Regions from separate parts of the Komagataeibacter diospyri genome, predicted to be linked through region 1. Evidence: riboswitches for the same ligand, from Rfam matches in the RefSeq annotation. Region 1 holds a riboswitch; the other holds the start of a gene.
The links. A riboswitch is a leader RNA that binds a small molecule or an ion and turns the genes downstream of it on or off. The one in region 1 is predicted to bind thiamine pyrophosphate.

Region 1 (3,589 bases):
TCTGTTCCAGCCCCGCCTGTCGCCGTGCATTGGCCTTCAGGTCATGGCTTATGCGCATGGAGCAGAATTTGGGGCCGCACATGGAACAGAAATGCGCGTTCTTGTGCGCTTCGCGCGGCAGCGTCTCGTCATGGTAGGAACATGCCGTATCCGGGTCGAGCGACAGCTTGAACTGGTCGTTCCAGCGGAAGTCAAAGCGCGCGCGGCTGATCGCGTCGTCACGGATGCGTGCCGCCGGGTGCCCCTTCGCCAGATCGGCGGCGTGGGCGGCGATGCGGTAGGTCACCACACCCACCTTCACGTCATTGCGGTCGGGCAGGCCGAGGTGTTCCTTCGGTGTGACGTAACACAGCATGGCCGTGCCGAACCATCCGATCATGGCTGCACCGATGCCGGATGTGATGTGGTCATAACCCGGCGCGATATCGGTCGTCAGCGGACCAAGCGTGTAGAACGGGGCTTCGCCACATTCACGTAGCTGCTTCTCCACATTGACCTTGATCTTGTGCATGGGCACGTGACCCGGCCCCTCGATCATGACCTGGCAGCCTTTTGCCCACGCGATTTTCGTCAGTTCGCCCAGCGTTTCCAGTTCGGCGAACTGGGCGGCGTCATTCGCATCGGCAATGGAGCCGGGGCGCAGGCCGTCACCCAGCGAGAACGAGACATCATAGCGGCGCATGATGTCGCAGATTTCCTCGAAATGCTCATACAGGAAGCTCTCGCGGTGATGGTGCAGGCACCACCCGGCCATGATCGACCCGCCGCGCGAGACAATGCCGGTAACCCGGTTGACCGTAAGCGGCACATGCTGCAGCCGCACACCCGCATGGATGGTGAAGTAGTCCACACCCTGTTCCGCCTGTTCGATCAGCGTGTCGCGAAAGATGTCCCATGTCAGGTCTTCCGGCACGCCGCCGACCTTTTCCAGTGCCTGGTACAGCGGCACCGTGCCGATGGGCACCGGGGCGTTGCGCAGGATCCAGTCGCGGATGTTGTGGATGTTGCGCCCCGTGGACAGGTCCATGACCGTATCGGCCCCCCAGCGGATGGACCAGACCATCTTTTCCACTTCTTCCGCGACCGATGACGTCACGGCCGAATTGCCGATATTGGCGTTGACCTTCACCAGGAAGTTGCGCCCGATCACCATCGGCTCCAGCTCGGGGTGATTGATATTGGCGGGCAGGATGGCGCGACCCGCCGCGATTTCGGATCGCACGAATTCCGGGGTGACGAAGGCGGGAATGTCGGCCCCGAAATCCTCGCCATCCGCGCGGCGTTCTTCAGCGCCTTCGTCCATGGTGGCGCGGCCAAGGTTTTCGCGGTGGGCGGCGTAGATCATTTCCTCGGTAATGATCCCCGCGCGTGCAAATTCGTACTGCGTGACCATCTGTCCCGGCCTGCCTTCATGCACCGTATGGGGCGCAGGGCAGGCGGGGACCAGGTTTCCGCCTTTGGCAAAGCCATTGTCTTCGGGCCGGACGGCGCGCGGCGTAATAGTGGGCAGGTTGCGGGCCCCAATCCATGGTGCGCGGACGGGTTTCAGCCCCGCGCGTACATCGATACGCGCATGCGGGTCGGTATAGGGGCCGGAAGTGTCATAGACCCGCACCGGCGGTTCGTTGGCACTGGGTTCAAGGGCGATTTCGCGGAAGGGCACGCGGATATGCGGGTGCCCATCGGGCGTGGACCAGACCTTGGTGGACCCCATGATGGGGCCGGTTGTGACATGGTCGGGAGATGAAGGCGAAGCAACGGTGGTCATGGCAATGCTCCTCGTTTTCTCTCCGACAGGGGGTGTGGGGGAGAAAACCGGAACGCCACATGGATCATGTGCGCAGTGTCGTCAGGTCTGACGCATCGTGCCGATTGTCTGCACCAGTCCCTCCGCCGGTATGAGCCGGATCAGGTTCCCCGGAACGCACGATGCGCCCGGAAGGGTCCCCGCGCGCATGGTCGGACCATGCCAGCGGTATCTCAGCCCCTTGCCGGGACTCCCCTTGGTCATTTCAGGATCATGAAACACCCGGCACTTGTCAACATCGTCAGACGGGGTACGGACGGGCGGGATGAAAAAGAATTCGTGTGCCGATTTGCCAGCCGCGCGGTTGTGTTAGACTGCTGGGGAATATCCATCTTTTGCGGGGAAGCAGGACAGTATGGCAGGTAGCGTGATTTCCGACCGGATCGCACAGGGTAGCGGACGGGTGGCGGCGGACACCGTGATCCGCAATGTCCGCCTGTTCGATCTGGTGACGGGCGAACTGCTGCCGACCGACATCGCCATATGTGGTGACACCATTGTCGGCACGCTGGATCATTACGAGGGCGAGAACGTGATCGAGGGGCATGGCCGCATTGCCGTGCCGGGTTTTATCGATACGCACCTGCATGTCGAATCCTCGCTCATCACCCCGTTTGAATTCGACCGCTGCGTCCTGCCCCATGGCGTGACCACCGCCATATGCGACCCGCATGAAATGGCCAACGTGCTGGGCCGACCGGCGCTGGATTACTTTACCGAAGCGGCCATGCGTACGGTCATGGACCTGCGGGTCAACCTGTCCAGCTGCGTGCCGTCCACCGCGCTTGAAACATCGGGTGCGACGCTGGGGGCGGCTGACCTGCTGGCCTATCGGGACCACCCCAAGGTCATTGGCCTGGCCGAGTTCATGAACATTCCCGGCGTGCTGAATGGCGACCCGGTGTGCATGGAAAAGCTGGCGGCCTTTGCCGGCGGTCATATTGATGGCCATGCACCGTTGTTGCGCGGGCGTAAGCTCAATGGGTATCTGTCGGCGGGCATCACCACCGATCATGAGGCCACGACGGCGGAAGAAGCGCTGGAAAAGGTGCGCAAGGGCATGATGGTGCTGATCCGCGAGGGATCGGTGTGCAAGGACCTGCGCGCGCTGGTGCCGCTGCTCAACCCCGTGACATCGCCGTTCTTCGCCTTCTGCACCGATGACCGCAACCCGCTGGAAATCGCGCATGAGGGGCATCTGGATTACCTGATCCGCCTTGCCATCTCGCTGGGGGTGGAACCGCTGGCGGCCTATCGCAGCGCCTCGCTCAGTGCGGCCAACGCGTTTGGCCTGCGCGACCGGGGCATGATCGCGCCGGGGCGGCGGGCGGATATCGTACTGCTTGATGACCTGCGTGAATGCCGGGTGTCGGATGTTATCAGCGCGGGGCGTCTGGTGAATGACGCGCTGTTTGCCGCACGTGACATCATTCCCCCCGTCGGCACCGACAGTATCAGCCTGCCCGCGCCCGTCAGTACGCAGGACATGCAGGTCGCGGGAAGTGGTGCGCAGCGCCCGGTGATCGGCCTGCTGCCCGGCCAGATCATCACCCCCTTCCTGCATGCCGATCTGCCGGTAGTGGATGGTATTGTCCAGCCCGACCCGGCACAGGATATCGCACGCATCTGCGTGGTGGCGCGGCATGGGCACAATGACAATATCGGGCGCGGGTTTGTTAAGGGGTTTGGCCTGTCGGGCGGCGCGCTGGCGTCCTCGGTCGGGCATGACAGCCACAATATCTGCGTGGTGGGCATGAATGACGCGGATATGGCGGTTGCGGT
Region 2 (3,589 bases), 220 kb from region 1:
TTTGCGCTGTTCATGGGCAGCGTGCGCGATGCGTCCATTGCGTGGTGGCTGGTACTCATGTTCGGTAACGCACTGGTCTGCACCGTCGTCGCGCTGGCCATGTTCCTTGGTGACAGCCTTGTTGCGTGGCATGGCCTGCGGGTCACGACCTTTCTGCCGCACAAGCAGGACATGCTGAACAATATTATTGACTGAGGTACGGGTCAGGGTGTCGTCGTAACCTGACTGAACGGATCGATCGCGTACTGCCCCAGCGGGATGGCATGTGTCATCATGCCATGGGCATGCAGGAACGTGGCAAAGGCTGTATAGCGGGGCACGTTCAGCAGCGCCGGCTGCTTGCATATGCGCGGTAGGGTAGCCTGCCACGCCGCCCGGTTCAGCGGCGTATCGAATTCCGGGTGGTCATGGATTGTCTGCGCCAGCATGGCGTCAGGGTGGTTGATCAGGGTATTCGCCCCTTCCGCCAGCGCATCCATGAACTGGCGTATCCATGCATCATGCGCATGATCGCGACCGGCCAGGAAGATCAGTTCATCTGATATCGGCACGCCATGTTCCTCAGGGAAAAACGCCGAGACCTTCATACCCTTCTGCTGCAGGTCGATCAGTTCATATGTCCGCACTGCCCCGATCACGCCATCCACGGCATGACTTATGATGGCCTGTTCCAGCTGAAAATTGACATTGACCTGATGCACGTCACCCATGGCCAGCCCGGCTGAATGCAGCATGGTGTCCAGTGCCGCGTCATCCACCCCCGGCATGGATACGCCAATGGTTTTGCCCTTCAGGTCGGCGATGGAGTGAACCCCTTCCCCCGTAATCAGGACATTCAGCGGGGTATCGATCAGCGTGCCCACCCGTACCAGCGGGATATTCTGGTCCGCCAGCATGCCAAGCTGAGTCTGGTAAGATACGGCAAGGTCCGCCTGTCCCGCCGCGACCAGGCGCGCGGGCGATCCGGGATCCGCGGGGGCGATCAGCTTCACATCCAGCCCGTGGCGGATGAATGCGCCGCTGTACTGGGCGGCCAGAAGGGCGGCGTGATCGGCGTTGAGGAACCAGTCCAGCACGACCGTGACCTGCTGGCTGGCGGCATGGGCGGGCAGGGCCAGCATCGTGCAGGCCAGAAATCCTGCTGCCCCAAGGGCACGTGTGAGGGTTTGCATGGATGTGATAGGCTCCCTTTCCCTGACATCCGTAATCTACGGCAGGCAGGGAACGGGTGCATATGTCCCGGGCGGGACAGTCTCCCTTCGCTGGCATGACCCAGATCAGGTTCAACGGGTATGATCTCAGCCCACGGATCATGGGCACCCCGGTCAGGCAGGAAGAGTGTGGGTATGGCCCCGCATCCGTCAAGTCACGGATGAAGGACCATGCCCGATCACATGTCAGGCGTCGGACTGCTGCCGTTCACGCCGCGCGCAGAGCGGAAGCAGCACAAGGAAATAACCGAAATAATATAGTGCCGCGACCCGGCCCGCGATCATCCAGCCGCCTTCGGCATGGTGGCGGCCCACCAGTCCCATCAGTACGAACGATATGACCAGTCCCACCATGCCGATCCGGCAGGCCGGGCGGAAACGTGCCGAACGGATGGGCGAACGGTCCAGCCACGGCACCGCGAACAGGATCAGGATCGACCCCGCCGCCGCCAGCAGGCCGCCAAACTTGGACGGTACGGACTGCAGCAGGCCATAAAAGGGCAGGAAATACCATTCCGGCTCGATATCGGCAGGCGTGTGCATGGGATTTGCGGGACGGTAGTTTTCCGGTTCGGACAGAAGATCGGGCCACAGGAATGCAAGCGCCACGAACACCAGCGCGAACAGCACAAGACCCGTCAGGTCCTTGGTGGTATAATAGGGGTGGAAGGGCACGGTCTGGCGTTCTGGTACCGGCCTGCCATCGGGATTGTTCGGTCCGCTGACATGCAGTGCTGCCACATGGAAGGCGACGACAGCCACGATGGCGAACGCCATGAGGAAATGCAGCACGAAAAAACGGTGGATGAAAATATCCCCCAACTGGTCGCTGCCTTCCATGATGTGTTCAAGTGTTCCGCCAATGACCGGCACGGCGCCCACCGCCTTGCCCGCGACATCGGCCCCCCAGTAAGACATCTGACCCCATGGCAGCACATAACCCGCGAACGCCGTGACCATGACCATCAGCAGCAGCCCCAGCCCGGTCAGCCACAGGATTTCGCGCGGCTGCTTGTATGAACCGTAATACAGTCCCCGGAACAGGTGGATGTACAGGGCGGCCATGAACAGGCTGGCCCCGGTCATGTGCATCGCGCGCAGCATCCAGCCACCCGGTAGCTGGCGTTCGATCATCTCCACCGACATGAAGGCCCCGGCGGAGGTGGGGGTGTAGTTCATGGCCAGGAAAATGCCCGTGGCCAGCATCAGCACCAGCACCGCCGTCAGGATCGCCCCGAAATTCCACAGGGCGTTCAGGTTCCGGGGCATGCGGAAGTCGATATATTCCTGCCGGAAACCGCTTACGATCGGAAGCCTGCGGTCAATCCAGGACAGGATGCCGCCAGAGCGTCCGGAATGCGCATGTGGGGGAATGTTTTCGGGGAGACTGGGCCCGCTCATTCTTGTTTCCTGAATTCAGACGAAAGAAAAATCAGGTAACGGTGTAGCAGCCAGATGGGCGGCAGGCACCTCATCTTTTTGAATCAGGAACGATTTCATACCATGGTGTAGCGGTACGGTGGCACGTACAGCATCCGCATGCGGCAGTACACGCCTGCAGGCACAGACCAAAGGGACCGTGCCACAGCAGTAATCCTGATTTTCAAGGAAGTGGCGCACCCGAAAGGACTCGAACCTCTAACCCCCAGATTCGTAGTCTGGTGCTCTATCCAGTTGAGCTACGGGTGCGCTGTGAGGCGGCTTTTAACTGACCCAGCCGGACCCCGCAACCCCTTTTTTCAATTATCGAATATTTTTTTATCCCTTCGTGCGCGCCAGCAGCCTGCCCGTGGTCCGCCGGGTCCACAGGCGGATATGTTCCATGTAAAGATAGATGACCGGCGTGGTATAAAGCGTGAGCAACTGGCTCATCATAAGGCCACCCACCACCGTAATGCCCAGCGGGCGGCGCATTTCCACACCGTAACCGCTATTGGTGATCAGTGGCACGGCCCCAAGGGCTGCTGCCAGCGTGGTCATGAGGATGGGACGAAATCGCTGGATGCACGCATCGCGAATGGCATGGCGGGCGTCCAGCCCCCGATCGCGTTCGGCATGCAATGCGAAATCCACGATCAGGATGGCGTTTTTCTTCACGATTCCCACCAGCAGGATCATCCCGATCATGGTGATGAGCGAAAACTCCTGCCCCAGCGCCCACAGTGCCAGCACGGCCCCGACCCCGGCCGAAGGCAGGGTGGACATGATGGTCAGCGGGTGAATGTAGCTTTCATACAGGATGCCCAGCGTCACATAGATCGTGACAAGGGCTGCGATGAAGATCAGCACCTCGTTGATGATGGCGGACTGGAACTGTGCCGCCTGTCCGGTAAAGCCGCCATGGATGGACTGCGGCATATGCAGCCGCACCATGGTGT

Region 2: linked by a shared signal. The riboswitch ahead of ACE2AA_RS11555 (ABC transporter substrate-binding protein) and the one ahead of thiC (phosphomethylpyrimidine synthase ThiC) in region 1 are both predicted to bind thiamine pyrophosphate.

Annotation. Positions count from the first base shown of each region.
Region 1 is NZ_CP171836.1:2,687,572-2,691,160, forward strand. It holds gene thiC (phosphomethylpyrimidine synthase ThiC) at 1-1,768, opposite strand, end outside; TPP riboswitch at 1,868-2,014, opposite strand; gene ade (adenine deaminase) at 2,163-3,589, shown strand, end outside.
Region 2 is NZ_CP171836.1:2,469,186-2,472,774, reverse strand. It holds gene ACE2AA_RS11560 (DUF2721 domain-containing protein) at 1-195, shown strand, start outside; gene ACE2AA_RS11555 (ABC transporter substrate-binding protein) at 204-1,172, opposite strand; TPP riboswitch at 1,238-1,334, opposite strand; gene ACE2AA_RS11550 (cytochrome b N-terminal domain-containing protein) at 1,398-2,612, opposite strand; tRNA gene ACE2AA_RS11545 (tRNA-Arg) at 2,824-2,900, opposite strand; gene ACE2AA_RS11540 (efflux RND transporter permease subunit) at 2,970-3,589, opposite strand, start outside.